Regions from separate parts of the Streptomyces sp. NPDC050161 genome, predicted to be linked through region 3. Evidence: riboswitches for the same ligand, from Rfam matches in the RefSeq annotation. Region 3 holds a riboswitch; each other region holds the start of a gene.
The links. Region 3 has a riboswitch for thiamine pyrophosphate ahead of thiC (phosphomethylpyrimidine synthase ThiC). Riboswitches for the same ligand answer to the same signal wherever they lie in the genome.
Positions count from the first base shown of each region.

Region 1 (9,910 bases), on a different contig from region 3:
GTGCGAGCCGAAGTTGATCAGATAGGGCGCGTGTACGTACGCCGGGATGCCGTCCCGCGCGCAGCCGGCCCGGAACTCCTCGTCCTGCCCGGGGTTGCCGGGCGGCGTCGCCCAGCCGCGCGGATTGGCCACGAAGACCTGCACGCTCTCGCCGCCCAGCGCACGGGCGTACGGCAGGCCGACCTTGGCCAGGCCGCCGGCCACCGGCACATGGCCGCCGACCGGATTACGGGTACGGGCGGACGCGGCGCCCTGCGGGGACGGGGAAGTACTCACCCCACAAGAGTGCCAGGCGCCCGCGGCCCGCCGCCCCGGGGTCACCACCGCCCGGCTACAGCGCGCCCTTCAGACGGATGGTGACCGTGCTGCCCTTCGGCGCCTTCTTCCCGCCGTCGACCGACTGCGTGTCGACGGTGTCCTGCGGGAACAGGAACGGCTTCTTGACCTCGACGGCGAAGCCGAGATCCGTCAGCTGCTGCTTCGCGTCGTCGACGTTCTGGCCCGTGACGTCCGGAACCGTGATCATCTCCGGGCCCTGCGACAGGGTCAGCGTGACCGTCTCGCCCTTGCCCAGCTTGGCGCTGCCGGGGCCTGGCGACTGCCGTGCGATGGTGCCCTTGTCCTCGGGGGAGTGCACCGGGGCGTCCGCGAACTTCACGTCGAAGCCCGCCTTGCGCAGCTCCGTGACGGCCGCCTGCCGCTCGTCACCGGTCACGTCGGGGACGTCGAGTGCCGTGCCGCGGCTGACGGTCAGCGCCACCGCCGTGTCGGGCCGCCGCTTGCTGCCCGACTCCGGATCCGTGCGGATCACCGAGCCCTTGGCGACCTCGTCGCTGAACTCCTTGCGTTCGGTGCCGGGCACCAGACCCCGGTCCCGCAGCTTGCGCCGGGCGTCCGCGACCGGCGTGCCCGCCAGGTCGGGGACGGTGACGATGTCAGGGCCGCGCGAGACGGTGAGGGTGACCGTGCCCGTCCCGCGGATGCGCGCTCCGATGCCGGGCTCGGTGGCGATGATGTGGCCGCGCCGCACCGTGGAGCTGTAGTCGCGCCGCACCTTCACCCCCAGGCCCTCGTCCCGCAGCGTCCCGGTGGCCTTGGCCTGCGGCATGTCCAGCACCGCGGGCACGGTCGTGAACTGGCCGGAATTGATGTACCAGACGCCCGCGCCGACCCCGAGCGCGATCAGGACGGCCGCGACGAGGGCGGCGATCCTGCGCCGCGGGTCGGCGAAGGGCCCGCGGCGCACCGGCGGCGCGGGACGCAGCCGGGTGGTCCGCCCGTCCGGCGCGGCGGCGTCGGACGGCGGCACCTCCAGGACGCTGGTGCGGTTCAGCTCCGCGTCATCGGCGGTACCGGGCAGCGGCAGTTGGACGCCGGCCCGCGGCAGCACGCTCGTCCGCTCGGCGCCGTCACCGGCCGGTGCCTCCTTGGCCTGCGGCGGCACCGCGTCCAGCTGTGCGTCGGACAGCTCGCCGCGCGCCGTGCGGGCCGAGGAGAGCAGCGCCACCGCGTCCGGTGGCCGCAGCCGCGGGTCGCGGGCGGTGGCCTGCGCCACCAGGGCGTCCAACGGCGCGGCGAGCCCCGGGACGGCCTCGGACGGCGGGCGGACGTCCTCGTGCAGATGCTGGTAGAGGACCTGCGCCGCGGTGCCTCCGGTGTGCGGCTTGCCGCCGGTGAGCATTTCGTAGAGCACCACGCCGCAGGCGTAGACGTCCACGCACGCGTCGGACGTACCGTGCTCGATCTGCTCGGGGGCGAGGTAGGAGACGGTGCCGAGGACCGCGCCCGTGGCGTCGGTGGTGTGCGTGTCGACCGTCCGCACCAGGCCGAAGTCGGCGACCTTGACCCGGCCGTCGTCCCCGATCAGGACGTTCTCCGGCTTCATGTCGCGGTGCACGAGAGCGGCGCGGTGCGCGGCGCCCAGGGCGGCGAGGATCGGCTCCAGGATGTCCAGCGCGGCCCGCGGCTGGAGCGCGCCCCGCTCGCGCAGCACGTCGCGCAGCGTGCACCCGGCGACGTACTCCATGGCCAGATAGACGTACGTGCCGTCCGTCCCCTGGTCGAAGACGCCCACCACGTTCGGGTGCGAGAGCCGGGCGACCGACTTGGCCTCGCGGATGAACCGGTCGACGAACGCGTCGTCCACCGCGAGCGACGGGTGCATCACCTTCAGGGCGAGCACGCGGTCGAGCCGGGTGTCCATGGCCCGGTAGACCGTGGCCATACCGCCGGCGGCGATGCGCGCGTCGACGCGGTAGCGGCCGTCGAGCAACTGCCCGACCAGGGGGTCCTGAAGGGTCGTATCCACGGCAGACGAGTCTACGAGGACCCACCGACACGTCACACGTGCGGCGGCCTTCCCCGGCGTACTGAGGCCGAACGGTGACAGGAACGCGGGCGGCGGCGCCCGCGCCCCGCACGCGCTACCGGAACGCCGGCCGCTCCGGATCCAGCTCCGCCACCCCGTCCGCGGGCGAGGACGCCAGCGCGAAGTGCCGGCGCGGGATACGGCCCGCCCGGTACGCGAGCCGCCCGGCGTCGACCGCGTACCGCATCGCCCCGGCCATCAGCTCCGGCTCCTGGGCCCGGGTCACCGCGGACGCCAGCATCACCGCGGCGCAGCCCAGCTCCATGGCGAGGGCCGCGTCGGACGCGGTGCCCGCGCCCGCGTCCAGCACCACGGGCACCCCGGCCCGCTCGGTGATCAGCTGGAAGTTGTGCGGGTTGCGGATGCCGAGCCCGGAGCCGATCGGCGAGCCCAGCGGCATGATCGCGGCGCAGCCGACGTCCTCCAGCTTCCGGGCCAGCACCGGGTCGTCGTTCGTGTAGGGCAGCACCGTGAACCCGTCGTCCACCAGCGTCTCGGCGGCGTCCAGCAGCTCGATCGGGTCGGGCAGCAGGGTGCGCTCGTCGGCGACGACTTCGAGCTTGACCCAGTCCGTGCCGAGCGCCTCACGGGCGAGCCGCGCGGTGAGCACCGCCTCGCCCGCGGTGAAACAGCCCGCGGTGTTCGGCAGCACCCGGATCGCGTGCCGTTCCAGCACGGACAGCACCGAGCCCTGCACGGTCGGATCGAGCCGCCGCATGGCGACCGTCGTCAGCTCCGTCCCGGAGGCGAGCAGCGCCCGCTCCAGGACGTCCAGGCTGGGCGCGCCGCCGGTGCCCATGATCAGGCGGGAGGTGAAGGTGGTGCCTGCGAGGGTGAGGAGATCGTCGGCCATGGTCGGTTCAGCCTCCCTGGACTGCGGTGAGGACCTCGACGCGGTCGCCTTCGCCGAGCGGGGTGCGGGCCCACCGGGCGCGCGGCACCACGGTCTCGTTGACGGCGGCGGCCAAGCCGCCAGGCGCCCGGGACAACGTCGCCACCAGCAGGTCGAGCGTCAGCCCGCCCGGGATCTCGCGGACTTCTCCGTTGACGGTGACGGAAACGGGGGAGGCGTTCATACGGGCTGCTCCTGGGGGACGCGGGCCGCGGGGGCCGCAACGGGGGCGGCGTCGGTGAACCGCAGGGGGGAGAACGGGCGGGCCTCATCGGGCAGTTGCCCGCAGGTCAGCACCTCGGCCATGGCGTCCCCGGTGACGGGGGTCAGCAGGACGCCGTTGCGGAAGTGCCCGGTGGCCAGGAGGAGCCCTGGCAGCGAGGTCGGGCCGAGCAGCGGCGCGTTGTCCGGGGAGGTGGGACGCAGCCCCGCGCAGGTCTCGGCCAGTGGCAGTTCGGTGATGCCCGGCACCAACTCGTGGGCGTCCCGCAGCAGTTCGTACACGCCGCCCGCGGTGACGGTGGTGTCCCAGCCCAGCTCCTCGCTGGTGGCGCCGACGACCAGCTCGCCGTTCTCCCGCGGCACCAGGTAGAGGGGACCGCCGCGGACGACGGCCCGCACCGTGCGGGAGAGGAAGGCGGGGCTCCCCCGGGGGACGTCCGGCATCCGGAGCCGCAGCACCTGCCCCTTGACCGGGCGCACCGGCGGCAGCACCTCAGACGGCACCCCGGCCAGCCGGCCGCTGTGGCTGCCACCGGCCAGCACGACCCGGTCCGCGGCCGGCCGGCTGCCGTCCGCCAGTTCCGCGCCGACGGCCCGGCCCGCGGTGACCGTCAGCCGCTCGGCCCAGGTGTGGTGGAAGACCACCCCGGCCCGCGCACAGGCCGTCAGCAGCGCGCCCGCCAGCCGGCGCGGATCGACCTGATGATCGCCGTCCACCCGCAGGCCCCCGCGTACGCCGGGCGCCAGCATCGGCTCCAGGCGGCGGCACTCGCGCCCGGACAGCCACTCCGACTCCAGACCCGACCGGCGCTGGAGCGCGTGCAACTCCCGCAGATGGGCCCGGTCGTCGGCGTCCAGCGCCACCGCCAGGGTGCCGCAGGCGCGGTAGCCGACGGCCTGCCCGCTCGCCTCCTCCAGCTCCGCGACGAACCCCGGATAGCGCCGGGCGGACGCGAGGTTGAGGCCCAGCAGGGTCTGCTCCCCGTAGTGCAGCTCGGTGACGGCGGCCAGCATGCCGGCCGCGACCCGGGCGGCGCCGCCGCCCGGCTCCGGGTCGACGACGGCCGTGCGCAGCCCCCGTGCGGCGGCCCGCCAGGCGGTGACCAGGCCGATGATGCCGCCGCCGATGACGAGCACGTCGGGGTGCCGCCCGGCGTGCGGCGGCGGTCCGTGTGGTGCGGCGGACGGTGCGGAAGATGCATGCATGGGCGTCCAGCCCCTCCCTTCGCCGGCATGACCCGGATCAGGTTCGTACGGTCGGAGGCCGCCAGCCTCCCTCTCAGCCCGGTGCGTCCGGGCTCCCGCGAGTGCGTATGACCCTCACCCTAATACCCGCTGCCGACGCCCCGTAAGGGAGCGCCCCCGGCACGGCGGACGGCGCTTCCCGGGCCCCACCGGGCGTGACGCTGTGTCAGAGATCTCCTTGCGCGCTGCTGCGGGCGCCGTCGCGCGCCGTCCTAGAGTGATCGGGTGAGCGAGCAGAGCAAGTCCTCCCAGGACCCTGACCACACGCCGCGCGTCGTGATCGTCGGCGCGGGAATCGCGGGTGTGCAGACCGCTGTCGCGCTGCGCGAACAAGGCTGGCGCGGCGCGATCACGCTGTTCGGCGACGAACCGCACCAGCCCTACGACCGCCCGCCGCTGTCCAAGGCGGTCCTGCTCGGCAAGGCCGAAGGCGCCGCGTTCGACGTGGACTTCGCCTCCCTGGGCATCGAGCTGCACATCGGCCGCCCGGTCACCGCGCTGCGGCCCGAGGCGCACCTCGTCGAGACCGCAGAAGGCCAGGTCCGCTACGACCACGCCGTCCTCGCCACCGGCGCCGAGCCCCTCGCGCTGCCCGGCAGCGCGGGGCTGCCCCACGTCCACCTGCTGCGCACCCTCGACGACGCCGAGCGGCTGCGGCCCGTCCTCGCCGCCCGGCACGAGATCGTGGTCGTCGGCGCGGGCTGGATCGGCGCCGAGTTCGCGACCGCGGCGCGCGAGGCGGGCTGCGCGGTCACCGTCGTCGAGGCCGCCGACCGGCCGCTGGCCGGCGCGCTGCCCGCCGAGGTCGCCGCCCACATGGCGGGCTGGTACGCCGGATCCGGTGCCCGGCTGCGCACCGGCGCGCGGGTCGCCGCCGTCGAAGCGGGCACCGTCCTCCTCGCCGACGGCACCGCGCTGCCCGCCGACGCCGTGGTCGTCGGCATCGGCGCCCGCCCCGCGACCGGCTGGCTGGCCGGCTCCGGTGTCGCGCTCTCACCCGATGACGGCTCGGTGCTCGCCGACGACCGGCTGCGGACCTCGGCCCCGGACGTCCACGCGGTCGGCGACTGCGCCTCCTTCCCGTCGGCCCGTTACGGCCGCAGGCTCCTGATCCACCACTGGGACAACGCGCTCCAGGGCCCCCGTACGGTCGCGGGGAACATCACCGGCGGCCCGGCCGAAGGCGTGGTCTACGACCCGGTGCCGTACTTCTGGTCGGAGCAGTTCGGCCGGTTCGTGCAGTACGCGGGCCACCACGACCGCGCCGACGAACTCGTCTGGCGCGGCGATCCGGAGAGCGCCGCCTGGTCGGTGATCTGGCTGCGGAAGGAGACGGGCCCGGCGGAGGGGCGGCCGGACCGGGGCAGGCTGGTCGCGCTGCTCGCGGTCGGCCGCCCGCGCGATCTGGCGCAGGGCCGCAAGCTCATCGAGCGCGGCGCCGTCCTGGACCGCGCGCGGGCGGCCGACGCGTCCGTGCCCCTGAAGGCGGCGGCTCTCTGAGGCGTGCCGGACGGGCCGCGGCGGGGCGGGCGGAGGCGGGCGGGAGGCGGACGGACGCGGTCCGCGTGCCAGGACCGGCGTCACCCGCCGGTGTGGGTCTCGTCCCGTTGGCGATGCCCGGCTACCGGCTGTCAGTGCGAGGTGGCAGGCTTGTCCTGTGACCGAGATTGACGCAAACATCGATGGACTCGTCCCCGCCTGGCTCACCCTCCCCGACATCGCCGAAGCGTTCGGCGTCGAGGTGACACGTGTCCGGCAGCTGGTCAAGGAGGGCCAGCTGATCGCGGTGCGCCGCGGTGAGAACAGGGCACTGCACGTGCCGGCCGATTTCATTCAGGACGGCAAGGTCGTCAAGGGCCTGGTCGGCACCCTGACCCTCCTGCGGGACGACGGCTTCGCCGACGAGGAGATGCTGGAATGGCTCTTCACCCCGGATGAGACCCTGCCCGGTACGCCGGCGCAGGCGCTGCGCGAGAACCGCGGCACGGAGGTGAAGCGCCGGGCGCAGGCGCTCGCCGTGTGACGCGGCGGGCGGCGCCGACGGCAGGCCCGCCCGCGCCTGAGCAGCTGAATCCGTAACCGCAACCGAGGTGGCGTACGAGCCGGAGAGCCCGGCCCGTACGCCACCGCCCCGGGGGGAACCGCCCGATGACCACCGCGACGACCACCGCCCGCGCAGCCCTGTCCGGCGCCAGGCTCTACCTCTGCACGGACGCCCGCACCCGCCAGGGCGACCTCCCGCAGTTCCTGGACGCGGTGCTCGCCTCCGGCGTGGACATCGTCCAGCTCCGCGACAAGGGCATGGAGGCGGCCGACGAGCTGCGCCACCTGGAGGTCTTCGCCGACGCCTGCCGCCGGCACGGCAAGCTGCTCGCGGTCAACGACCGGGCCGACGTCGCCCACGCCGCGGGCTCCGAGGTGCTGCACCTCGGACAGGGCGACCTGCCCGTCCCCGCCGCCCGCGCGATCCTCGGCACGGACGTCCTGATCGGCCGCTCCACGCACGCCGAGGCCGAGGTGGACGCCGCCGTCGCCGAGCCCGGCGTCGACTACTTCTGCACCGGCCCGTGCTGGCCGACCCCCACCAAGCCGGGCCGCCACGCACCGGGCCTCGACCTGGTCCGTTACGCGGCGGCGCAGGCACCAGGGCGTCCCTGGTTCGCGATCGGCGGGATCGACGCCGGCAATCTGGACGAGGTCCTGGCGGCGGGCGCCCGCCGGGTCGTGGTGGTCCGCGCGATCACCGAGGCGGAGGATCCCGGCGCAGCCGCCGCGTCCCTCGCCAAGCGCATTCGCACCTGGGACGCCTGAGCGGACGCGGCAGCGGCCTCCTGTCCAACCCGTGGACAGGAAGGGCTCTAATCAGGCATAACGTCCGCATCGGTTGGTGCGCGACCCGCCGGTGGTTAACCTGCCCGTATGGCCCTAGGTACAGCTTCCACCAGGACTGATCGTGCACGGACCGTCCGCGACCTGCTGGCTTCCGGCAAGCGGTCGTATTCCTTCGAGTTCGCCGCCCCGAAGACGGAGAAGGGCGAGCGGACCCTGTGGAACGCCATTCGCCGCATCGAGGCCGTCGCCCCGACCTTCGTCTCCGTGACGTACGGCGCGGGCGGCACCTCCCGTGAAGGCACGGTCCGCGCCACCGAACGGATCGCCACCGACACCACTCTCACCCCGGTCGCCCACCTGACCGCGGTCAACCACTCCCTGGCCGATCTGCGCAACATCATCGGCCAGTACGCCGACGCCGGCATCCGCAACATGCTCGCGCTGCGCGGCGACCCGCCGGGCGACCCGATGGGCGAGTGGGTGCGCCACCCCGAGGGCGTCACCTACGCCGCCGAACTGGTCCGCCTGATCAAGGAGTCCGGCGACTTCTGCGTCGGCGTCGCCGCCTTCCCCGAGATGCACCCGCGGTCCGCGGACTGGGACCAGGACGTCGCGCACTTCGTCGACAAGTGCCGGGCGGGCGCGGACTTCGCCATCACCCAGATGTTCTTCTACCCGGAGGACTACCTGCGGCTGCGCGACCGGGTCGCCGCGGCCGGCTGCTCGACGCCGATCATTCCGGAGATCATGCCGGTCACGAACGTGCGCCAGATCGAGCGATTCGCGCAGCTCAGCAACGCGGCTTTCCCGCCCGAGCTCGCGAACCGCATCATGGCGGTCAAGGACGACCCGGCGGCTGTACGCTCCATTGGCATCGAGTACGCCACGGAACTGTGCGCGCGCTTGAGTGCCGAGGACGTGCCCGGGTTGCACTTCATCACCCTCAACCACTCCACGGCGACCCTGGAAATCTACGAAAATCTGGGGCTGCACCAGCGGCCTTGATCACGGTGGCCGCGGCGCGGCGGAAGAGGGGCGTACATGGGCTGGGCGGTCCTCTACATCGCATTCGGCTTCGTTGCCCTGTGGTTGCTCGGAGAGGTGCTGTTCCAGCACAAGGCCCGGCTGCGCTGGCGGTTGCTCGCCTTCACCGGCTTCCTCGGCGTGGCGATCGGCGTCATCATCCCGGCGGTGATCGTGATCGCGCTGGGCGCCATCGCCTTCGCCGTCGGGCAGACGTATGTGACGCTCTCCTTCCGCCGCGGCTTCACCACCGGCTGGTCGCTGCGCAAGCCGCGGGAGAACCGCCGGCGCAGGGCCAGGCCGGGCGGCACCACGCCACCGGCCGCCGAGCCGACCCTGGAGGTCTCCGGCCTCGAAGCGGTCCCCCTGCCCGACGCTCCCGACGACGGCGCCCCGGGCGACCCCGCACCCCACCAGCCCTACCCGCAGGGCCCGTACGGCGACTCCCAGGCCCCGTACGGCACCCAGGACACCTACGACAACCACGACGGCCACCAGGGCGCGTACGCCCCGCAGAGCGGCTACGGCGGCTACGACGGGCACGGCGGCTACGACGCCGGACAGGGCTACCCGTCCCAAGGCGGCTACCCGGAGCAGACGTTCGCCGGGCAGGGCAGCTTCGCCCAGGACGCGACCGCCGTCTATGCCCCGCAGCCGCTGCCCGACGAGACCGGCCAGTACGGCGTCTACAGCCCCGACGCGCGCACCGCGCCGCCCGGCTACGGCGCCTACGCCGCGGCCGACGGCCGGGGAGCCGCGGACCCCAACTCCTATGACCACGGCGGCGGTTACGGCACTCCGGACGGCTACGCCGATCCCTACGCCCCCTACGGCGACCACCAGGGGCAGGCGCCCTACCCCGACCCGTACACCGGAGCCCAGCAGTACCCGGCGTCGTACGAGCCCTACGAGCAGCACGACCCCTACGGCCCGCAGGGGTACGGCGCCCCGCCGTACGACGCCTCGGCGCAGGCGTACGGCGACACCCCGCCCGGCGGTGTGTGGGTGCCGCAGCAGCGCGACGGCCAGCCCCCGGCCGAGCAGCCGCCGTACCCGCCCCACCAACAGCAGGGCTACGACGGGCAGTACCGCTACTGACGGCCGCGCCCGGTCACTTCACCGCCGGGCGCCTCACGTCGAGCCCTGCCAGTCGTCGCCGTTGACGATCAGGCCGGCGACGATGGCACCCGACATCCCGGCGTGCGCGAGCCCGCCGCCCGGATGCGACCAGCCGCCGACCGCGTAAAGCCCCGGTATCCGCGTGCGGTTGGCGGGCCGCAGAAAGCGCCCTCCGGCGCCCGCCAGCGCCGGCCCCGGCACCAGGGCGT
Region 1 covers NZ_JBITJM010000006.1:342,731-352,640, reverse strand. The annotation lists gene ACIBK8_RS13945 (deoxyribonuclease IV) at 1-276, opposite strand, end outside; gene pknB (Stk1 family PASTA domain-containing Ser/Thr kinase) at 332-2,308, opposite strand; gene ACIBK8_RS13935 (thiazole synthase) at 2,424-3,221, opposite strand; gene thiS (sulfur carrier protein ThiS) at 3,229-3,444, opposite strand; gene thiO (glycine oxidase ThiO) at 3,441-4,619, opposite strand; TPP riboswitch at 4,686-4,797, opposite strand; gene ACIBK8_RS13920 (NAD(P)/FAD-dependent oxidoreductase) at 4,953-6,227, shown strand; gene ACIBK8_RS13915 (Rv2175c family DNA-binding protein) at 6,385-6,750, shown strand; gene thiE (thiamine phosphate synthase) at 6,876-7,538, shown strand; gene metF (methylenetetrahydrofolate reductase [NAD(P)H]) at 7,647-8,564, shown strand; gene ACIBK8_RS13900 (hypothetical protein) at 8,601-9,680, shown strand; gene ACIBK8_RS13895 (phytoene desaturase family protein) at 9,714-9,910, opposite strand, start outside.
Region 1: another riboswitch for thiamine pyrophosphate. It lies ahead of thiO (glycine oxidase ThiO); the one in region 3 lies ahead of thiC (phosphomethylpyrimidine synthase ThiC).

Region 2 (9,910 bases), on a different contig from region 3:
GGATCGTGGACACCAAGAAGGAGCACATCGCGGTTGGTGAGGCCCGGAAGCTCAACATTCCGGTCGTCGCGATCCTCGACACCAACTGCGACCCCGACGAGGTCGACTACAAGATCCCGGGCAACGACGACGCGATCCGCTCCGTCACCCTGCTCACCCGCGTGATCGCCGACGCCGTCGCCGAGGGCCTCATCGCCCGTTCCGGCGTCGCCACCGGCGACCAGAAGCCCGGCGAGAAGGCTGCCGCCGAGCCGCTGGCCGAGTGGGAGCGCGACCTGCTCGAGGGCGAGAAGAAGGCCGACGAGGCCCCCGCGGCCGAGGACAAGCCCGCCGAGGACAAGCCGGCCGAGGCTCCGGCCGCCGAGGCCGAGAAGCCGGCCACGGACGCCGAGCAGGCCTGACCTCAGAACCGGTTGATGACGGCGGGGGCCGGTGCCACAAGCGCCGCCCCCGCCGTCCACCCGTAGATCTTTCGACTTTCGAGAAGAGATTCACAGATCATGGCGAACTACACCGCCGCTGACGTCAAGAAGCTCCGTGAGCTCACCGGCGCCGGCATGATGGACTGCAAGAAGGCGCTGGACGAGGGCGACGGCAGCGTCGACAAGGCCGTCGAGATCCTGCGCGTCAAGGGCCAGAAGGGCGTCGCCAAGCGCGAGGGCCGCTCCGCCGAGAACGGCGCAGTCGTCTCCCTCATCGCCGACGACAAGACCTCCGGCGTGCTGCTCGAGCTGAAGTGCGAGACCGACTTCGTCGCCAAGGGCGAGAAGTTCCTGGCCGTCGCCAACGCGCTCGCCGCGCACGTCGCCAAGACCTCCCCGGCCGACATCGAGGCGCTGCTCGCCTCCGAGATCGAGGCCGGCAAGACCGTCCAGGCGTACGTCGACGAGGCCAACGCCACCCTGGGCGAGAAGATCGTCCTGGACCGCTTCGCGCAGTTCTCCGGTGGCTACGTGGCCGCTTACATGCACCGCACCATGCCCGACCTCCCGCCGCAGGTCGGCGTCCTGGTCGAGCTGGACAAGGAGAACGCCGAGGTCGCGAAGGACGTCGCGCAGCACGTCGCCGCGTTCGCGCCGAAGTTCCTCTCCCGTGAGGACATCCCGGCCGACGTCGTCGAGAACGAGCGTCGCGTCGCCGAGGCCACCGCGAAGGAGGAGGGCAAGCCCGAGGCCGCCCTTCCGAAGATCGTCGAGGGTCGCGTCAACGGCTTCTTCAAGGAGAACGCGCTGCTGGACCAGGCGTTCGCCAAGGACAACAAGAAGTCCGTCCAGAAGGTCGTGGACGAGGCCGGTGTCTCGCTGAAGCGCTTCGCGCGCATCCGCGTCGGCGCCTGAGCCTGCCGCGAAGGCAGCGAATGACCTACGACCCCGCTAGGGTCGTACGCAGTCGGCCGCTCGGTGGCCGGCCGCAGATGTGACGAGGAGGCCATTGCCGTACGGGGATCTGAACCGGACCCACGGCAATGGCCTTCTTCGTATGTGTACGAGGAGAGCTCAATGAATCACGGTGCCGACGGCTCGGACAAGGCCGACAATCCCGACAGCGGTGGGAAGGGACGCTTCCTGCTGAAGCTGTCAGGCGAAGCGTTCGCCGGCGGCGGCGGCCTGGGTGTCGACCCCGACGTCGTGCACGCCGTGGCACGTGAGATCGCCGCCGTGGTACGCGACGGCTACGAGATCGCCATCGTGATCGGCGGCGGCAACTTCTTCCGCGGCGCCGAACTCCAGCAGCGCGGCATGGACCGGGCCCGTTCCGACTACATGGGCATGCTCGGCACGGTCATGAACTGCCTCGCCCTCCAGGACTTCCTGGAGAAGGAAGGCATCGAGACCCGCGTGCAGACCGCCATCACCATGGGCCAGGTCGCGGAGCCGTACATTCCGCTGCGCGCGGTGCGCCACCTGGAGAAGGGCCGGGTCGTCATCTTCGGCGCCGGTATGGGCATGCCGTACTTCTCCACGGACACCACCGCCGCACAGCGCGCCCTGGAGATCGACGCCGAGGCCATGCTGATGGGCAAGAACGGCGTGGACGGTGTCTACGACGCCGACCCCAAGAAGAACCCCGACGCGGTGAAGTTCGACGCGCTCGAATACGGCGAGGTCATCACCCGCGACCTGAAGGTCGCCGATGCCACCGCCATCACGCTGTGCCGCGACAACAAGCTTCCGATCCTCGTCTTCGAACTGCTCGCCGAGGGCAACATCGCGCGTGCGGTGAAGGGTGAGAAGATCGGCACGCTCGTCAGCGATCAGGGCACCCGGGCCTGACGGCCCCAACTGCCGCGACGGCGTACGGGCATCGGCCGGTACCCGCGGCAACTCCCGTGCCGGGGCAGGGCTCCGGCACGGGGATGGACAACCGCCTGCCGGTCGGACACCGTGCAGGAGTAGACGCGCGGCAGGGGCGAGGCTCTGCTTCTTACCGAAGAGACCAGGAGCAAGTGGTGATCGAAGAGATCCTCCTCGAGGCCGAGGAGAAGATGGAGAAGGCCGTCGTGGTCGCCAAGGAGGACTTCGCCGCGATCCGCACCGGGCGTGCGCACCCGGCGATGTTCAACAAGATCGTGGCGGACTACTACGGTGCCTTGACGCCGATCAACCAGCTGGCGTCGTTCTCGGTTCCGGAACCGCGGATGGCCGTGGTGACCCCGTTCGACAAGAGCGCGATGCGCAACATCGAGCAGGCGATCCGCGACTCCGACCTCGGTGTCAACCCGAGCAACGACGGCAACATCATCCGAGTGACGTTCCCGGAGCTGACCGAGGAGCGCCGCAAGGACTACATCAAGGTCGCCAAGACCAAGGGCGAGGACGCGAAGATCTCCATTCGCAGCGTCCGCCGCAAGGCGAAGGAAAACCTCGACAAGCTCGTCAAGGACAAGGAGTCCGGCGAGGACGAGGTCAGGCGCGCGGAGAAGGAGCTCGACGACACCACCGCGAAGTACGTCGCGCAGGTGGACGAGCTCCTCAAGCACAAGGAATCCGAGCTCCTCGAGGTCTGATGAACGAGTCATCCTGGGGGGCCCCGCCCGGCGCAGGTCACTGGGGACCGCCCGACCACGGACCGGCCTCCGCGCCGAGCGGGGCGGCGCCACCCGCTGTGGCGGAGTACGCGTACGACGGGGGAGCGGTGGGGCAGACCCGGCCGCTGCCCGTCGTGCCCGACGCCGGCGGACACCAGGACGACAGCCGGGACCACCGGGACATCCGGGACGACGACCGGGGGGCCACTCGGCTGAGCGGCCCCCTGTTCCGCGACGAAAAGCCGCAGGAGCCCATGGCCACTCCTTTCCCCGGTTCCCCCGGGCCCACGGGCTCGCAGGACCCAGAGAAGCCGAAGAAGAAGAGCGCGGGACGGAATCTGCCCGCCGCGATAGGGGTCGGCGTCGGCCTCGGTGCGGTCATCGTCGCCTCCCTCTTCATCTACAAGCACGTCTTCATCGGCGTGATAGCGGTCGCCGTCGTCGTGGGCCTGTGGGAGCTGACCTCGCGGCTCACCGAGCGCAAGGACGTCAGGGCGCCGCTGGTCCCGCTCGCCGTCGGCGGCACCGCCATGGTGATCGCCGGCTATGTGCGCGGAGCCGAGGGCGCCTGGGTGGCGATGGCACTCACCACCCTCGCCGTCCTGGTCTGGCGCATGACGGGCAGACCCGAGAACTACCTGCGGGACGTCACCGCAGGGGTCTTCGCGGCGTTCTACGTGCCGTTCCTCGCGACGTTCGTCGCCCTGATGCTCGCCGCCGACGACGGGCCGCAGCGGGTACTGACCTTCCTGCTGCTGACGGTCGTCAGCGACACCGGGGCGTACGCCGTCGGCTGGCGCTTCGGCACGCACAAGCTCGCGCCCCGCATCAGCCCCGGCAAGACCCGTGAGGGCCTGGTCGGCGCCGTGCTGTTCGCGATGGCCGCCGGCGCGCTGTGCATGGAGTTCCTGATCACGGACGGTGCCTGGTGGCAGGGGCTGCTGCTCGGCCTGACCGTCGCCGCCAGCGCCACCCTCGGCGACCTCGGCGAATCCATGATCAAGCGGGACCTCGGCATCAAGGACATGGGCACCCTGCTGCCCGGCCACGGCGGCATCATGGACCGGCTCGACTCCCTGCTGCCGACCGCCCCGGTCATCTGGCTGCTCTTCGTGATCTTCGTTGGCAGCGGCTGAAGCGCCCAGGTAGTCTGGAAAGGCCCGCTGTCCGACAGCGGGCCTTTTTCCGTCCTCGCGACCGCGGGGACAGTTCCCGTGAGTCCCCCGGGTTCCGGCACCGTCCCGCCGTTGGCTCCGCACCGTGGAGATCGTCCGGCACCGTCGCATTGAGGAGTTCCGCCCATGGCACCGCCCGAGCCCGGTGTGCTGACATTCGTCGCCCCCCGCGGGGCCAAGAAGCCCCCGCGGCACCTCGCAGACCTCAGCCCCGCCGAGCGCCGCGAAGCCGTGGCCGCGATCGGGGAGAAGCCGTTCCGCGCCAAGCAGCTGTCGCAGCACTACTTCGCCCGCTACGCGCACGAGCCGGCGCAGTGGACCGACATTCCCGCCGCGGCCCGGGAGAAGCTCGCGGCGGAGCTGCTGCCCGAGCTGATGAGCGTGGTGCGGCACATCTCGTGCGACGACGACACCACCCGCAAGACCCTGTGGAAGCTGCACGACGGCACGCTCGTCGAATCCGTGCTGATGCGCTACCCGGACCGGGTCACGATGTGCATCTCCTCACAGGCCGGCTGCGGGATGAACTGCCCGTTCTGCGCCACCGGCCAGGCGGGTCTGGACCGCAACCTCTCGACCGCCGAGATCGTGCACCAGATCGTCGACGGCATGCGCGCCCTGCGCGACGGCGAGGTGCCCGGCGGCCCGGCGCGGCTGTCGAACATCGTGTTCATGGGCATGGGCGAGCCGCTCGCCAACTACAAGCGGGTGGTCGGCGCCATCCGGCGGCTCACCGACCCCGAGCCGGACGGCCTCGGCCTGTCGCAGCGCGGCATCACCGTCTCCACCGTCGGACTGGTGCCCGCCATGCTGCGGTTCGCCGACGAGGGCTTCAAGTGCCGGCTCGCGGTCTCGCTGCACGCCCCGGACGACGAGCTGCGCGACACCCTCGTCCCGGTCAACACCCGCTGGAAGGTGCGCGAGGTCCTGGACGCGGCCTGGGAGTACGCCGAGAAGTCCGGCCGCCGGATCTCCATCGAGTACGCCCTGATCCGCGACATCAACGACCAGGCATGGCGCGGTGACCTGCTGGGACGGCTGCTCAAGGGCAAGCGCGTGCACGTCAACCTCATTCCGCTGAACCCGACACCCGGCTCGAAGTGGACCGCGTCGCGCCCCGAGGACGAGCGGGCGTTCGTCCGGGCCATCGAGGCGCACGGCGTGCCGGTGACCGTCCGCGACACCCGCGGCCAGGAGATCGACGGCGCCTGCGGGCAGCTCGCGGCCTCGGAACGCTGACCGCCCGCTGGTAGCGTGTGATCGAACAAATGCACATTCCGACAGGGGAGCGCCACAGCGCTGAGAGTGCGGAGACGTCGTAGGGATACGGCGCCCGCAGACCCTTGAACCTCGCCCGGGTCATTCCGGGTAGGAAGTTCGGTCGTCACTCATGCTGTTGCGCCCCGCCCTGCGCCGCCCGGCTCCACCGGGCGGCGCGGCGCGGGGCCGCGTCTCTTCCTGGCCAGCCAGGAGGAATCAGTGAGCACCAACCGCACCACCACCGCCCGCAGAGCCGTGGCGGCGGTCGCCGCCGCAGCGGCCGGCATGACCGCGCTCGCCGCCTGCGGCAGCACGGAAGGCGGCAGCGCGGCGGACGCCAAGACCGTCACACTCGTCACCCACGACTCCTTCAACGCCTCGAAGTCGGTGCTCGCCGCGTTCGAGAAGCAGAGCGGCTACAAGGTCCGGGTGCTCAAGGGCGGCGACGCGGGCAAGGCCGTCAACCAGGCGATCCTCTCCAAGGACAACCCGCAGGGCGACGTCTTCTTCGGCATCGACAACACCCTGCTGTCCCGTGGCCTGAAGGCCGGCCTCTTCACGCCGTACCGGGCCAAGGGCCTCGACGCCGTCCCCGCCGCCCTGCAACTGGACAAGGCAGGCCACCGCGTCACGCCCCTCGACTACGGCGACACCTGCGTCAACTACGACCGCGACTACTTCGACCGGCACCACCTCGCGCCGCCGAAGACCTTCGACGACCTGCTCAAGCCGCAGTACAAGGACCTGCTCGTCACGGAGAACTCCGCCACCTCGTCGCCGGGGCTCGCCTTCCAGCTGGGCACCATCGCCACCCACGGCGAGCAGGGCTGGCAGGACTACTGGAAAAAGCTCAAGGCCAACGGTGTCGAGGTGGTCGACGGCTGGGAGCAGGCGTACAACGAGCGCTTCTCCGGATCCGCGGCCGGCCGGGGCAAGGGCGACAAGCCGCTGGTCGTCTCGTACGCCTCCAGCCCGCCCGTCGAGGTGCTCGGCAAGAAGCCCGCGCCGAAGCAGGCACCGACCGGCGTCGCCACCGGGACCTGCTTCCGGCAGATCGAGTTCGGTGGTCTCCTCAAGGGCGCCACGAACGAGAAGGGCGGCAAGGAACTGCTGGACTTCCTGCTCAGCCGGAAGTTCCAGGAGGACATGCCGCTCCAGATGTTCGTCAACCCGGCGCGCAAGGACGCCACGGTGCCGGACCTGTTCACCAAGTACGGCGCGACGATCGACAAGCCGGCGACCCTCGCCCCGGAGACGATCACCGAGCACCGCGAACAGTGGGTCAAGCAGTGGTCCTCGCTCGTTCTGAAGTAGACGGGGCCAGGCGCGGCCGTAGCCGGCGCGCCACGGCGGTGCGGGCGGCCCTGATGGCGCTGCCGGTCGCCTTCTTCGCGCTGTTCTTCGCCTACCCGGTCACTGCGATCGTCGGACGCGGACTGAAGGACGGCGGGCGGTGGCAGCTCGGCCGGATCGCCGACGTGCTCGGCGACGGGGACGTGCTGCACGTCCTGTGGTTCACCGTCTGGCAGGCCGCCGCGTCGACCGGCCTCACCTTGCTGATCGCACTGCCCGGCGCGTACGTCTTCGCCCGGTTCGAGTTCCCCGGCAAGCAGCTGCTGCGGGCGGTGGTCGCGGTGCCGTTCGTGCTGCCGACCGTCGTCGTCGGCTCCGCCTTCCTGGCCCTGACCGGCCGCGGCGGACTGCTCGACGACCTGTGGGGTGTGCGTCTCGACACCTCGGTCTGGGCGATCCTGCTCGCCCACGTCTTCTTCAACTACGCCGTGGTCGTGCGGACCGTCGGCGGGCTGTGGGGACAGCTCGACCCGCGGCAGGAGGAAGCGGCGCGGGTGCTCGGCGCCGGCCGTCTCGCGGCCTGGCGCCGGGTGACGCTGCCCGCGCTCGGCCCCGCCGTCGCCGCCGCCGCGCTGATGGTCTTCCTGTTCACCTTCACCTCCTTCGGAGTGGTGCAGATCCTCGGCGGGCCCACCTTCTCCACCCTGGAGGTGGAGATCTACCGGCAGACCGCCGACTTCCTCGACCTGCCGACCGCCGCCGTCCTCACCCTGATCCAGTTCGCGGCGGTCCTCGCCCTGCTGGCCCTGCACGCCTGGACGGTACGCCGCCGCGAGACGGCCCTCCGGCTCGTCGACGCCGCGCGGACCGCGCGGCGGCCCCGCGGCCCCGGACAGTGGGCGCTGCTGTGGGGCACCCTCGCGATCATCGCCGTCCTCGTCGTCGTGCCGCTCCTCGTGCTCGTCGAGCGGTCCTTCGCCGGGCCCGACGGCTACGGCACGGTCTTCTACGAAACGCTGGGCTCCGCCGCGTCCGCCGACAGCACCTTCGCCGTCGCCCCCCTGGAAGCGCTGTGGAACTCGCTCGCCTACGGGTTGGCCGCCACCGCGATCGCCCTGGTGGTGGGCGGTCTGGCAGCCGCCGCCCTGACCCGGCGCGGCGGGCGGCTCGTCCGCGGCTTCGACGCGCTGCTGATGCTGCCGCTCGGCGTGTCCGCGGTCACCGTCGGCTTCGGATTCCTGATCACCCTCGACCGGCCGCCGCTCGACCTGCGCTCCTCGTGGTGGCTGGTGCCGCTGGCCCAGGCGCTGGTCGGGGTGCCGTTCGTGGTGCGGATCATGCTGCCCGTCCTGCGTGCCGTCGACGGGCGGCTGCGGGAGGCGGCGGCCGTGCTGGGCGCCTCGCCGTGGCGCGTGTGGCGCGAGGTGGACCTGCCGATGGTGCGCCGCGCCCTGCTCATCGCCGCCGGATTCGCGTTCGCCGTGTCGCTCGGCGAATTCGGCGCGACGGTCTTCATCGCACGGCCCGACCAGCCGACCCTCCCGGTGGCCGTCGCCCGGCTGCTCGGCCGCGCCGGGGAGCTCAACTACGGCCAGGCGATGGCCCTTTCGACCATCTTGATGGTGGTGTGCGCCGGGGCCCTGCTGGTCCTGGAGCGCCTCCGCACCGACCAGTCCGGGGAGTTCTAGATGACGGCTACGGCTCGGGCCGCAGACACCGAAGGGCAGCAGCTGCTGCGGCTGAACGGCGTGACCGTACGCTTCGGACCGGCCGGCGCGCCCGCCGCGCTCGACGCGGTCGACCTGGACGTCGCCGCCCACGAGATCGTGTGCGTGCTCGGGCCCAGCGGCAGCGGCAAGTCGACGCTGCTGCGGGTGGTGGCCGGGCTGCAACCGGCCGATGCCGGGCAGGTGCTTCTGGAGGGACGCGACCAGGCGCGGGTGCCCACCCACCGGCGGGGCGTCGGCCTGATGTTCCAGGACCACCAGCTCTTCCCGCAAAAGGACGTCGCAGGCAACGTCGCCTTCGGCCTGCGGATGCGCCGGACGGACCGCGCCGCACAGCAGCGCACCGTCGCCGAACTGCTCGGCCTCGTCGGCCTTCCGGGCGCCGGGCGCCGCGCCGTCGCCTCCCTCTCCGGCGGCGAGCAGCAGCGGGTCGCGCTGGCCCGCGCCCTCGCGCCGAGCCCCCGGCTGCTGATGCTCGACGAACCGCTCGGACAGCTCGACCGCGGACTGCGCGAACGCCTCGTCGTCGAACTGCGGCGGCTCTTCGGCGAGTTGGGGACGACGGTGCTCGCCGTCACACACGACCAGGGCGAGGCGTTCGCCCTGGCCGACCGGGTCGTGGTGATGCAGGACGGGCGGATCGCGCAGACCGGCACCCCGCTGGAGGTCTGGCAGCGGCCCGCCACCGAATTCGTCGCCCGCTTCCTCGGCTTCGACAACGTCGTCGCGGCGACGGTGCAGGGCGGCGCCGCCGTGACGCCCTGGGGCAAGGTGCCGGTCCCCGAAGCGTCGCCCGACGGACGGTGCCGGCTGCTCGTCCGGCCGGCCGGCGTGCGGCTGACGCCCGTGTCCGACGGCCTGCCGTGCACGGTCGCCGCCCGGACCTTCCGCGGCACCCACGTCGCCCTGCTGCTCCAGCCGGCCGAAGGCCCCCAACTGGAGGCGGCCTGCGCACTGCGGGACGCACCGGAAACGGGAGAGCGGGTCGGCGTCCGCTTCGCCGCCGATGACGTCGTGGTGCTGGCGGACGGGGACGGGTAGCGCTCCGAAACGGTCAGGCTGAGAACGCCGGGACGGCTACCGGCGGCGCTCTGCGTCCCAGCCGTGTCCCGCGCCCGGTGCGTCTGCGCCGGTCGGGACGTGTTCCACGTCCCGCGCGCGTCCCACGGCCGGATCCTGGGACCGCGCGAGATCCGCTCCGCCGATGTCGCCGCGGTCCGCCGCACCCGCCGGATCGCCCTCCTCCGAGCCGAACCAGGCGACGGCGACGGCACCGGCGACCGCCACCACGAAGCCGAGCACCGCGACCCAGGCGAAGCCCGGCCGGGACGCGTCACCGAGCCACAGCACCCCCAGAATGCCGGGCACCACCGTCTCACCCACCACCAGCGCCGCGGTGGCACCGTTCACCGAACCGATCTGCAGCG
Region 2 covers NZ_JBITJM010000001.1:700,489-710,398, forward strand. The annotation lists gene rpsB (30S ribosomal protein S2) at 1-401, shown strand, start outside; gene tsf (translation elongation factor Ts) at 501-1,337, shown strand; gene pyrH (UMP kinase) at 1,500-2,273, shown strand; gene frr (ribosome recycling factor) at 2,450-3,007, shown strand; gene ACIBK8_RS03095 (phosphatidate cytidylyltransferase) at 3,007-4,164, shown strand; gene rlmN (23S rRNA (adenine(2503)-C(2))-methyltransferase RlmN) at 4,330-5,442, shown strand; TPP riboswitch at 5,476-5,596, shown strand; gene ACIBK8_RS03105 (thiamine ABC transporter substrate binding subunit) at 5,749-6,777, shown strand; gene ACIBK8_RS03110 (ABC transporter permease) at 6,753-8,444, shown strand; gene ACIBK8_RS03115 (ABC transporter ATP-binding protein) at 8,445-9,524, shown strand; gene ACIBK8_RS03120 (hypothetical protein) at 9,561-9,910, opposite strand, start outside.
Region 2: another riboswitch for thiamine pyrophosphate. It lies ahead of ACIBK8_RS03105 (thiamine ABC transporter substrate binding subunit); the one in region 3 lies ahead of thiC (phosphomethylpyrimidine synthase ThiC).

Region 3 (9,910 bases):
GCCGGGGCCGGCCGTCGCCTGCACCAGCTGCTGCGCCACCCCCACCGATCCGGTACCGGTCGCCAGGTGCTCCACCGGCACCGAGAACCGCTCGGCCAGCTCCGCCATCAGACCGGTGCACGCCAGGTCGGGGTAACGGTTGAAGGCCCCGGCGGCGGCCACCGCGGTCTCCAGGACGCCGGGCAGCGGGGGATAGGGATTCTCGTTGGAGGACAGCTTGTACGCGGCGGGCCCTTCCGGGGCCGGCCGGCCCGGCTTGTAGGTGGGGATGCCGTCCAGCGCAGCACGCAGCTTCGGGGTCTTCTCGCTCACCGCAGGTCCTCCTCGACCGTCCCACTCGACTCCAATACTGCACACCTTAAGAGGATTCCCCCGTTCGGCGGCAGACCCCCGCTTCCCGGCCGCCCCTCCCACGGCACTGGGGGACACCCCCGTACGGTGCGAGCCGGACGCCCGTACCGCACCGCCCGCTCACCCCCGGGGCGCGCTCGCCATATCTGCGCGCGCCGGTAGCTCACTCCGTGGCGCGCGTCCCCCGTGAAGGTGACTTGAGACCTCTTCGATACCTGACGAGATCGCCAGGCGAACACCCTCGGCGACCCGGCCAACTCCACCCGAAACCCACAACTCCCTTATCTTCCAAGGGTATTGACGACTGATCACCTTGCAGAAACGTGCCTTCTGCAAGGCGACGGCCGACTCCCGCGAAAAGGCCGCCCGAGCCCTACTATCGGCTCGCCATGACAGCAGCAGGGAAGCACCAGGTGAGCCGGTCGACCGGTCGCCGGCTGGGGCGGGCAGGCATCCGGGATGTGGCCGCCGCGGCCGGCGTATCGATCACGACCGTCTCCGACGCGCTCAACGGCAAGGGCCGGCTTCCGGATGCCACCCGTAGCCACGTCCGCGAGGTGGCCGAACGGCTGGGCTACCGCCCCTCCGCCGCCGCCCGCACCCTCCGTACCGGCAAATCGGGCCTCATCGGCCTGACCGTGACCACGTACGGGGATGAACCTTTCACCTTCACCGAATTCGCGTACTTCGCAGAGATGGCCAGAGCCGCCACCTCCGCCGCGCTGGCCCGCGGCTACGCCCTCGTCATCCTCCCCGCGACCTCCCGCCACGACGTGTGGTCCAACGTCGCACTCGACGGCACGGTCGTCATCGACCCGGCCGACGGCGACCCCGTCGTCACCGAACTCGTCCGGCACGGCCTCCCCGTCGTCTCCGACGGCCGCCCCGGCGGCACCCTCCCCGTCACCGGCTGGGTCGACAACGACCACGAAGCAGCCGTACTCGGCCTGCTCGACCACCTCGCCGACGCCGGCGCCCGCCGCATCGGCCTCCTCACCGGCACCACCACCGACACCTACACCCGGCTGTCGACCACCGCGTACCTCCGGTGGTGCGAACGAGTCGGCCAGGACCCGGTCTACGAGTCCTACCCGGCACACGACCCGTGCGCCGGTGCCGTCGCCGCCGACCGGCTGCTGGCCAGGCCCGACCGCCCCGACGCCGTCTACGGCCTCTTCGACCCCAACGGCACGGACCTGCTCGCCGCGGCCCGCCGCTACGGCCTGCGCGTCCCGGACGACCTGCTGCTGGTCTGCTGCAGCGAGTCCACCGTCTACGCCAACACCGAACCGCCGATCACCACCCTGTCCCTCAAACCCCGCCGCATCGGCACCGCCGTCGTCCAGATCCTCATCGACGCGATCGAAGGACTGGGCGACGGGTGCCCGGTGGAGCAGGTCATACCGACCGACCTGATCGTGCGGACCTCGTCCCAGCGCCGGTCCCCCCGCACGACCGTCAGCCCGCCGCGCGGCCCGGCCGGCGACTGACCCCTACCGTCGGCGCAGCGCCGACAGCAGGGAGGGGCACCGAGCGGGTGCCCCTCCCCGGCCGGCCCGCCGGCCTCCCGTTCGGGACGTTCCACGCCACGCCGACCGTCGCATTCACGCCATGATCCGGACGCCGCGTGTTGGATACGCTCCCGAAACCGGCGCGGGCGACGCACCGGCAGCGGCCCGGTCAGCCCCCACGGCCAGGGAAAATCAGGGTGATCTCGGGATAAAACCGCAGGGAACGCCGAGCTCCCGTCGATTGACCACCCCCGGGTGCGTCACAACCCGCGAGCAGCGTTCCTATGATGGGCGAACGACACCGCGGACCGCCGTCGACCAGGCAAAGGTCCGAGAGGTACACGGCGGCGCAATGGTGGAGGGGTCAATGACTCAGGGGGCCGGTCAAGGACCCATGGCGTGGACCATGGCGGCACACACTCCGGCGTCCCCGCAGCCGCCAGGACCGCCCCCCGGCGCACCCGTGGCACCGCCGGCGGACACCGTCCCCCCGCACTTCCCCGCCGCACCGCAGGCGCAGCTCCCCGCACACGCCACGGAACTGCCCGACGAGTACACCGCGACCGCCCGCGACCTCCCCGTCGTCGGCGCACCAGGGCGTACCGACACCCTCATCGACCAGCCGGCGGCCGGACCCGTACCGGCCCCGGAGGCCGCACCTGACGGCGAACCGGCCGAGGGGCCGGGCCCCTTGTACGTCGTCGGCGACGTACACGGCTACTACGACGAGCTGCGCGAGGCCCTCGCCGCCGAAGGGCTGATCGACGCCGACGGCAGCTGGTCGGCGGGCAACGCCAGGCTGTGGTTCCTGGGCGACTTCACCGACCGCGGCCCGGACGGCATCGGCGTCATCGACCTCGTCATGCAGCTGTCCGCCGAGGCCGCCGCGGCCGGCGGGTACTGCAAGGCGCTGATGGGCAACCACGAACTGCTGCTCCTGGGCGCCAAGCGGTTCGGCGACACCCCCGTCCAGTCCGGCGCCGGCACCGCGTCCTTCCAGGCCGCCTGGCTGCTCAACGGCGGCCAGAAGACCGACATGGACCGCCTGGAGGACCACCACCTCCAGTGGATGGCCCGCCTAGACGCCGTGATGGAGGAGGACGGGCACCTGCTCGTGCACTCCGACACCACCGCCTACCTCGAATACGGCGACTCCATCGAAGCCGTCAACGACACCGTCCACGACGTGCTGACCCGTAGCGAGGCCGACGAAGTCTGGGACCTGTTCCGCAAGTTCACCAAGCGCTTCGCCTTCCGTGACGAATGCGGCGCGCAGGCCGTACGCCGGCTCCTGGACGCCTACGGCGGCACGCGCGTGGTGCACGGCCACAGCCCGATCCCGTACCTCCTGGGCGAGGTGGGCACGGAGGACACCGACGGCGAGCCCGTCGTCGTCGAAGAGCCGCACGTCTACGCCGACGGGCTGGCCATCGCCATGGACGGCGGGGTCACCATGGCCGGAAAATTGCTTGTCGTTCAACTTCCCCTGACTGACTGAGCGTTATCCGGGCAGGTGAAAGCCAAGTCGGCGGGCGGGCGGCGCACGGCGTGACCGGACGGTTCCGTTCAGGGCCGGGCCCAATTTCCGGAAACCCCCTGTCACCCCGTGCCGGAGGCGCTCTACCATCGGGCTATCCGTAGCAGGCTCTCCTCCGTTTCCGCCAACTGCCCGGCCATCGTCGGCCCGTACGGCCCTACGGAGCATCGGGGGATGCACATGAACAGCGCTCCGCATCTGCTCAACGAGGACCGCGAGGACTTCGCGCGACTCCTCGATGAAGCGCTGCGTACCGCCGCCCACCGCCCGGATCTCGCCACCGCAGCGAGCGAGCACCTCACCACCGAGCAACTGCGCACGCTGGCACTCGACGCCACCTCCACCATCGCCGCCCACGCCGCGGCCGAGTACCGGCACTACGTACGGCTGCGCGACCGGCTGCGCGACCCGGACGGCGCGCCCGCCGATGCCGCGACCGCCGACGGCGAAGATGCCCGAAGCCCCGCCGCCGCGGACCCGTTCGCCGCCGCGGCCACCGGCCCGGACGGCGCACCGGAAGCCGCCGGCGCGGGACTCGGCGCCATGATCGCCGTCCTCGCCCCGGTCCTCGCGGGCATCGCGGCGGTCCTCTTCCTCCTCATCGGCTACGCCCTGAGCGCCATCAGCCCCGAACAGGCCGTCGCCCGGCCGTTGATCACCGTCGGCTGGATCTTCGCCGCGCTGGCCGCGGCGGGGGCACTGGTCGCGATGGCCGGCCTGGTGATCACCGCCCTGCGCAACGGCTCGTCGCCGCGCGAGGCCACCGGCCACCACGACCTCGACCGCGCGCGCGAGGCATGGCACCGCGCCCTCGTCGAACAGGGCCTGCTGCCCTTCCTCCACGACACCCTCGCGGCAGCCGCCGACCACACCCCCGCCCCGTACACCCCGGGCCGGACCGGCGTACGCAAGAGCCGCATCCCGTCCCTCGGCTACTCCCGTCCCCGTTTCAGCAGCCCCGACACCGGATCGGCAGGCACCCGCCCCCGCTACTCCAGCCCCGACTTCACCGGCCCCGACCACGACGGATCCGAGGAACGGCCGCAGTAGGGCGGGCGTGCGGGCACATGAGGCAGCGCCTGGGCTGCCCTGAGACGCCGCATCATCATTGCGGTCGGGCAGCGCGATTCAGGACTCGGACCGCGCACCGCGCCCCGCCGCCCACGCCAGCAGCAGGCCCACTCCACCCAGCGCGGCAGCGATGCCCAGGGGCGCGGTGTAGCCCGCGCCGGCGGACAGGGCGGCGCCGGCCAGCAGAGGGCCGCCGGCGTTACCGACGTTGAAGGCGGAGATATTGGCGGCGGAGGCAAGGTTGTCGGCGCCGCGCGCAGTGGCCAGTACGGATGTCTGCAACGGCGGGATGACAGCGGCGCCGACCAGTCCGAACAGCAGAAATCCGATGACCATGGCCGGTTCGCTGTGCACCGCCGCCAACAGCAGCAGGGATGTCACCGAGACGGCAGCGAGCGCCCCGTACAGCGTGGGCAGCAGCGCCCGGTCCGCCAGCCGGCCGGCCAGCGGGGTGCCGATCACCATGCCGACGCCGACCAACACCAGCATCAGTGGAACGGTGCGCGCGCCGAACCCGGTGACCTCGGTCAACAGCGGCGCCACATAGGTCAGGACGGCCAGGAAGGGCGCCCAGCCGAAGGCAGTCGTGGCCAGTGACAGCCAGACCCGGCCGCGCCGGAAGGCAGCCAATTCGCGACGGAGGCCCGCGCCTTGTGCGGCGGGCTCGTACGGCACGAACACGGTGAGCGCGATCAGCAGAGCGACCCCGACCGCGGTCACCGCCCAGAAGGTGGCCCGCCAGCCGAGCGCCTGCCCGAGGGCGGTGCCGCCGGGCACACCCAGGACATTGGCGAGGCTGAGACCCATGAACACGGAGGCGATGGCGCGGGCCTTCCGCTCCGCCGGTACAAGTCCGGCCGCCACGACAGCGGCGATTCCGACGTACGCGCCGCCGGCCAGCGCGGACAGCACCCGCCCGGTCAGCAGGATGGTGAAGCCCGGCGCGAGGGCGCTGACCACACTGGCCACGATGAACAAGCCGACCAGCCACAGCAGCATCCGCTTGTGGGCGACCCGGGTGCTGAGCGCGGTCAGCAACGGCGCCCCGACGACCATGCCCAGTGCATAGCCCGACACCAGCAGTCCAGCGGTCGGAATGGGTACCCGGAGGTCGCCGGCAACCTCGGGCAGCAGCCCGGTGATGACGACCTCGGTGGTGCCGACGGCGAACGCACCGAGTGCGAGTGCGAGCAGCGCCGCAGTCGCCGAACGCCCCGAGGCCCGGGGACGGGCGGTCCGCAGCGTCTCCTGGGGGAGGGGAGCAGGCGGGACGCGGGAGGTGGCCGAATCGGCAGAAAGATCATGGGACATGGCATCAGACTGCCGCCCGCGCGCGTGCGGATCAGCCTCCGATTCCGCAATGATCGGTAAGCCTGGCTTACCGATCGTGTCCGGCCGGCAGCGACTCCGCTGCGCTGCGCGCCGTCCCGCCCGTCCGCTCCCGTGCCCTGTCCACCGCAACGGCCGCGAAGGCGCGCACCCGCGCGGTCTCCCCGGTCGCACGCCACACCAGTCCGTACTCCAATGGCTCGGCGTCCCGGAACGGCACATAGGCGACGCCCCGCGGCGCGAAGTACGCGGCAACGTCGGCGCCCACGGGGGAGATGCCCTGACCGGCGCCGACCATGGCGAGGGTCTCCTGCAGCGTCGCCGCCGACCGGCCGCGCAGGACCGGCCGTCCTTCGGGGGTACGGGAGGGGGCGAGATGCTCCTGCCAGTAGTCGGGGACATGCCCGGTGCAGGCGAACACCCGGTCCCGGGCCAGATCCTCCACGCACACCGTGTCCTGCTTGGCGAGCACGTGGTTGGCCGGTACGGCCAGCATCCGTGGCACACGCAGCACCACAGGACCGCGCACCAGGTCTGGCTCATCGACCGGGAACTGGGTGACCAGCAGCTCCGCCTCACCGTCACGCAGCGGATCGAACATGGACTTGACCTGCGTCTCATGGATCCGCACGGCCACGCCCGGGTACCGGCGGGTGAAGGCGTCGATCGCCTCCATGACGAACTCCCCTGCCGCGTGTCCGAGATAGCCCACCGTGAGGCTGCCCTCGATCCCCTTGGCAGCGGCCTGCGCCCTGGCCAGACCCCGCATGATGGCGCGGTAACCGGGCTCGATGTCGTCGAGAAGCTCTCGGCCGAGCGGGGTGAGCCGCACCCGACGGCTGGTGCGCTCGAAGAGCGGCGCCCCGACGCGGCGCTCCACCTGCTGGATCGTCTGGCTCACCCGGGCCCTGGTGACCCTCAGCCGCTCGGCCGTACGGCCGAAGTGCAGCTCCTCGGCCAGGATCACGAAGCTCTCGATCTCCAGTCTCTCCAGCACCTGGGTCACGCTAGCCGTGTCCGGTCCCGGCCGTCGAGGCGGCCTCGGGCCCCCGGACCGTCCTCAGGTCCGGGGGCACTCCGGCACGATGAGCGTCAGTCCGCAAGCGGCAGGTACACCCGGTTCCCCGCCGCCGCGAACTCCTTCGACTTCTCCGCCATGCCCGCCTCCACGTCGACCGCCAGATCACCGCCGTGCTCCCGGCGGATGTCCTGGGAGATCTTCATCGAGCAGAACTTCGGCCCGCACATGGAACAGAAGTGGGCCGTCTTCGCCGGTTCGGCCGGCAGGGTCTGGTCATGGAAGGAACGCGCGGTGGCCGGGTCCAGGGCCAGATTGAACTGGTCCTCCCAGCGGAACTCGAAGCGCGCGTCGGACAGCGCGTCGTCCCACTCCTGGGCACCGGGATGCCCCTTGGCCAGATCCGCCGCATGGGCCGCGATCTTGTACGTGATCACGCCGGTCTTGACGTCGTCACGGTCCGGCAGGCCCAGGTGCTCCTTGGGCGTGACGTAGCAGAGCATCGCCGTGCCCCACCAAGCGATCATCGCGGCACCGATACCCGAGGTGATGTGGTCGTACGCGGGCGCGATGTCGGTGGTCAGCGGGCCCAGCGTGTAGAACGGCGCCTCCTCGCAGATCTCCTGCTGAAGGTCGATGTTCTCCTTGATCTTGTGCATCGGGACGTGCCCCGGGCCCTCGATCATCGTCTGGACACCGTGCCGCTTGGCGATGGTGTTCAGCTCACCCAGCGTCCGCAACTCCGCGAACTGCGCCTCGTCGTTGGCGTCCGCGATCGAACCGGGACGCAGACCGTCCCCGAGCGAGAACGTCACGTCGTAGGCCGCGAGGATGTCGCAGAGCTCCTCGAAGTGCGTGTAGAGGAACGACTCCTGGTGATGCGCCAGGCACCAGGCAGCCATGATCGAACCGCCCCGCGAAACGATGCCGGTCTTGCGCCGGGCGGTGAGCGGGACGTAACGCAGCAGCACACCGGCGTGCACCGTCATGTAGTCCACGCCCTGCTCGGCCTGCTCGATGACCGTGTCCTTGTAGATCTCCCAGGTCAGTTCCTCAGCCTTGCCGTCGACCTTCTCCAGCGCCTGGTAGAGCGGAACGGTGCCGATCGGCACGGGGGAATTGCGCAGCACCCACTCCCGCGTGGTGTGGATGTTGCGACCGGTGGACAAGTCCATGACCGTGTCCGCACCCCACTGCGTCGCCCAGGTCATCTTGTCCACCTCCTCCTCGATGGAGGAAGTGACCGCGGAATTACCGATGTTGGCGTTCACCTTCACCAGGAAGTTCTTGCCGATGATCATCGGCTCGATCTCCGGGTGGTTGACGTTGGCCGGCAGGACGGCGCGACCCGCCGCGATCTCGTCACGTACGAACTCCGGCGTGACGTTCTCGCGGAGGGCGACGTACTCCATCTCCGCGGTGATCTCGCCGCGCTGCGCATAGGCGAGTTGGCTGACCGCGGCGCCGTTCCGGCCGCGGCGGGGCTGCCGCGGCCGGCCGGGGAAGACCGCGTCGAGGTTCTTCAGACCGCCACGCGGCGAGGTGTGCTTGAGGCCGTCGTCCTCGGGGCGCAGCGGGCGGCCCGCGTACTCCTCGGTGTCGCCCCGCGAAATGATCCAGTTCTCCCGCAGCGGCGCCAGTCCACGGCGGACGTCGGTTTCGATGTGAGCGTCGGTATACGGCCCTGACGTGTCGTAGAGCGTCACGTCCTTGCCGTTGGTGAGGTGCACTCGCCGGACCGGAACCCGCAGGTCAGGGCGGGATCCGGTGAGGTAGCCCTTGTGCCAGCCGATCTCCTTGGCGGAGGCGTCCTGGCCGGACTCGCCGTTTTCGGGCGTGCGTGCATCCTGCAGAGTCATGGAGACCCAACTCCCTACGCCGGCATTACCCGGTAACAGGTTCGGCGGTCGACGCAGCGGCTCCCGCCCACGGGCGTTTCACGTGAAACGCCGCTGGGACGAGGATCAGCGCCCTCTCAGCCCGGTGCTCCGAGCTCCCGCGATTGCAAAGGTGCCACCACGGTAGCGGCCGATGTGGCGTGGTGAACAGGGGGCCCTGCGCTTCTTGCGATGATCGGTCGGTGACCGGCACCGATCCTCATACGCACTCCCACGGCCATGCGCACTCGCACGGGCACGGCCCCGCCTCGCCCGTATCCCGGCATCTGCGCAAGGTCATCGCCGCGGTGCTGATCCCGTTCGCCGCCGCCGTGGTGGTCGGCCTCGCGGTGTTGTGGCCGGGCGGCGCGCCCGATCACCGGCCGTCTGGCGTCGGCTTCGACCAGCCGACCGAACAGGCCAGGGTGACCAAGGTGGAGGAGGTCAACTGCGCCGACGTGCACGCCGAGCAGCAGCAACAGCCGGCGACTCCGGGCGGCCCGCCGACCGGGGGAGCGGAGCGGGGAAAGCACTGCGAACGCGCGACGGTCGAGGTCACGTCGGGCGGAAACACCGGCCGGACCTTCGAGACGATCGTGACACCGGACGCGCTGCGGCACTACACGACGGGGCAGGAGGTCGTCGTCGCGTACTCCCCCAAGGCGCCCAAGGATCTGCAGTACTCGATCAGCGATGTGGACCGGACCTTGCCCATGTGGGTGCTGGCCGCGATCTTCGCGTGCGCCGTCGTGATCGTCGGGCGGCTGCGCGGGGTGCTGGCGCTGGTCGCCCTGGCGGCGAGCTTCGGGGTCCTGACGCTGTTCATCCTCCCTGCCATCCTTCAGGGATCAAATCCCCTGCTGGTGGCGGTGATCGGCGGCAGCGCCATCATGCTGATCGCGCTGTACATGTGCCACGGACTGACGGCCAGAACCTCGGTCGCGGTGCTCGGCACGCTCGCCTCGCTGCTGCTGATCGGGCTGCTCGGCTCGGTCTTCATCGGCTGGGCACTGCTGACCGGCAACACGGACGACACGACGGGGCTGGTGCACGGGCTGTACCCCGGCATCGAGATCCGCGGACTGCTGCTGGCAGGCATCATCATCGGCTCGCTGGGGGTGCTCGACGACGTGACGGTCACCCAGACCGCCGCGGTGTGGGAACTCAAGGAGGCCGACCCGTCGGCGGGCCGGCGCAAGCTGTACAGCGCCGCCAT
Region 3 covers NZ_JBITJM010000018.1:146,563-156,472, forward strand. The annotation lists gene hisC (histidinol-phosphate transaminase) at 1-312, opposite strand, end outside; gene ACIBK8_RS26655 (LacI family DNA-binding transcriptional regulator) at 741-1,841, shown strand; gene ACIBK8_RS26660 (metallophosphoesterase) at 2,257-3,360, shown strand; gene ACIBK8_RS26665 (hypothetical protein) at 3,574-4,449, shown strand; gene ACIBK8_RS26670 (MFS transporter) at 4,528-5,781, opposite strand; gene ACIBK8_RS26675 (LysR family transcriptional regulator) at 5,849-6,796, opposite strand; gene thiC (phosphomethylpyrimidine synthase ThiC) at 6,892-8,676, opposite strand; TPP riboswitch at 8,671-8,827, opposite strand; gene ACIBK8_RS26685 (YibE/F family protein) at 8,898-9,910, shown strand, end outside.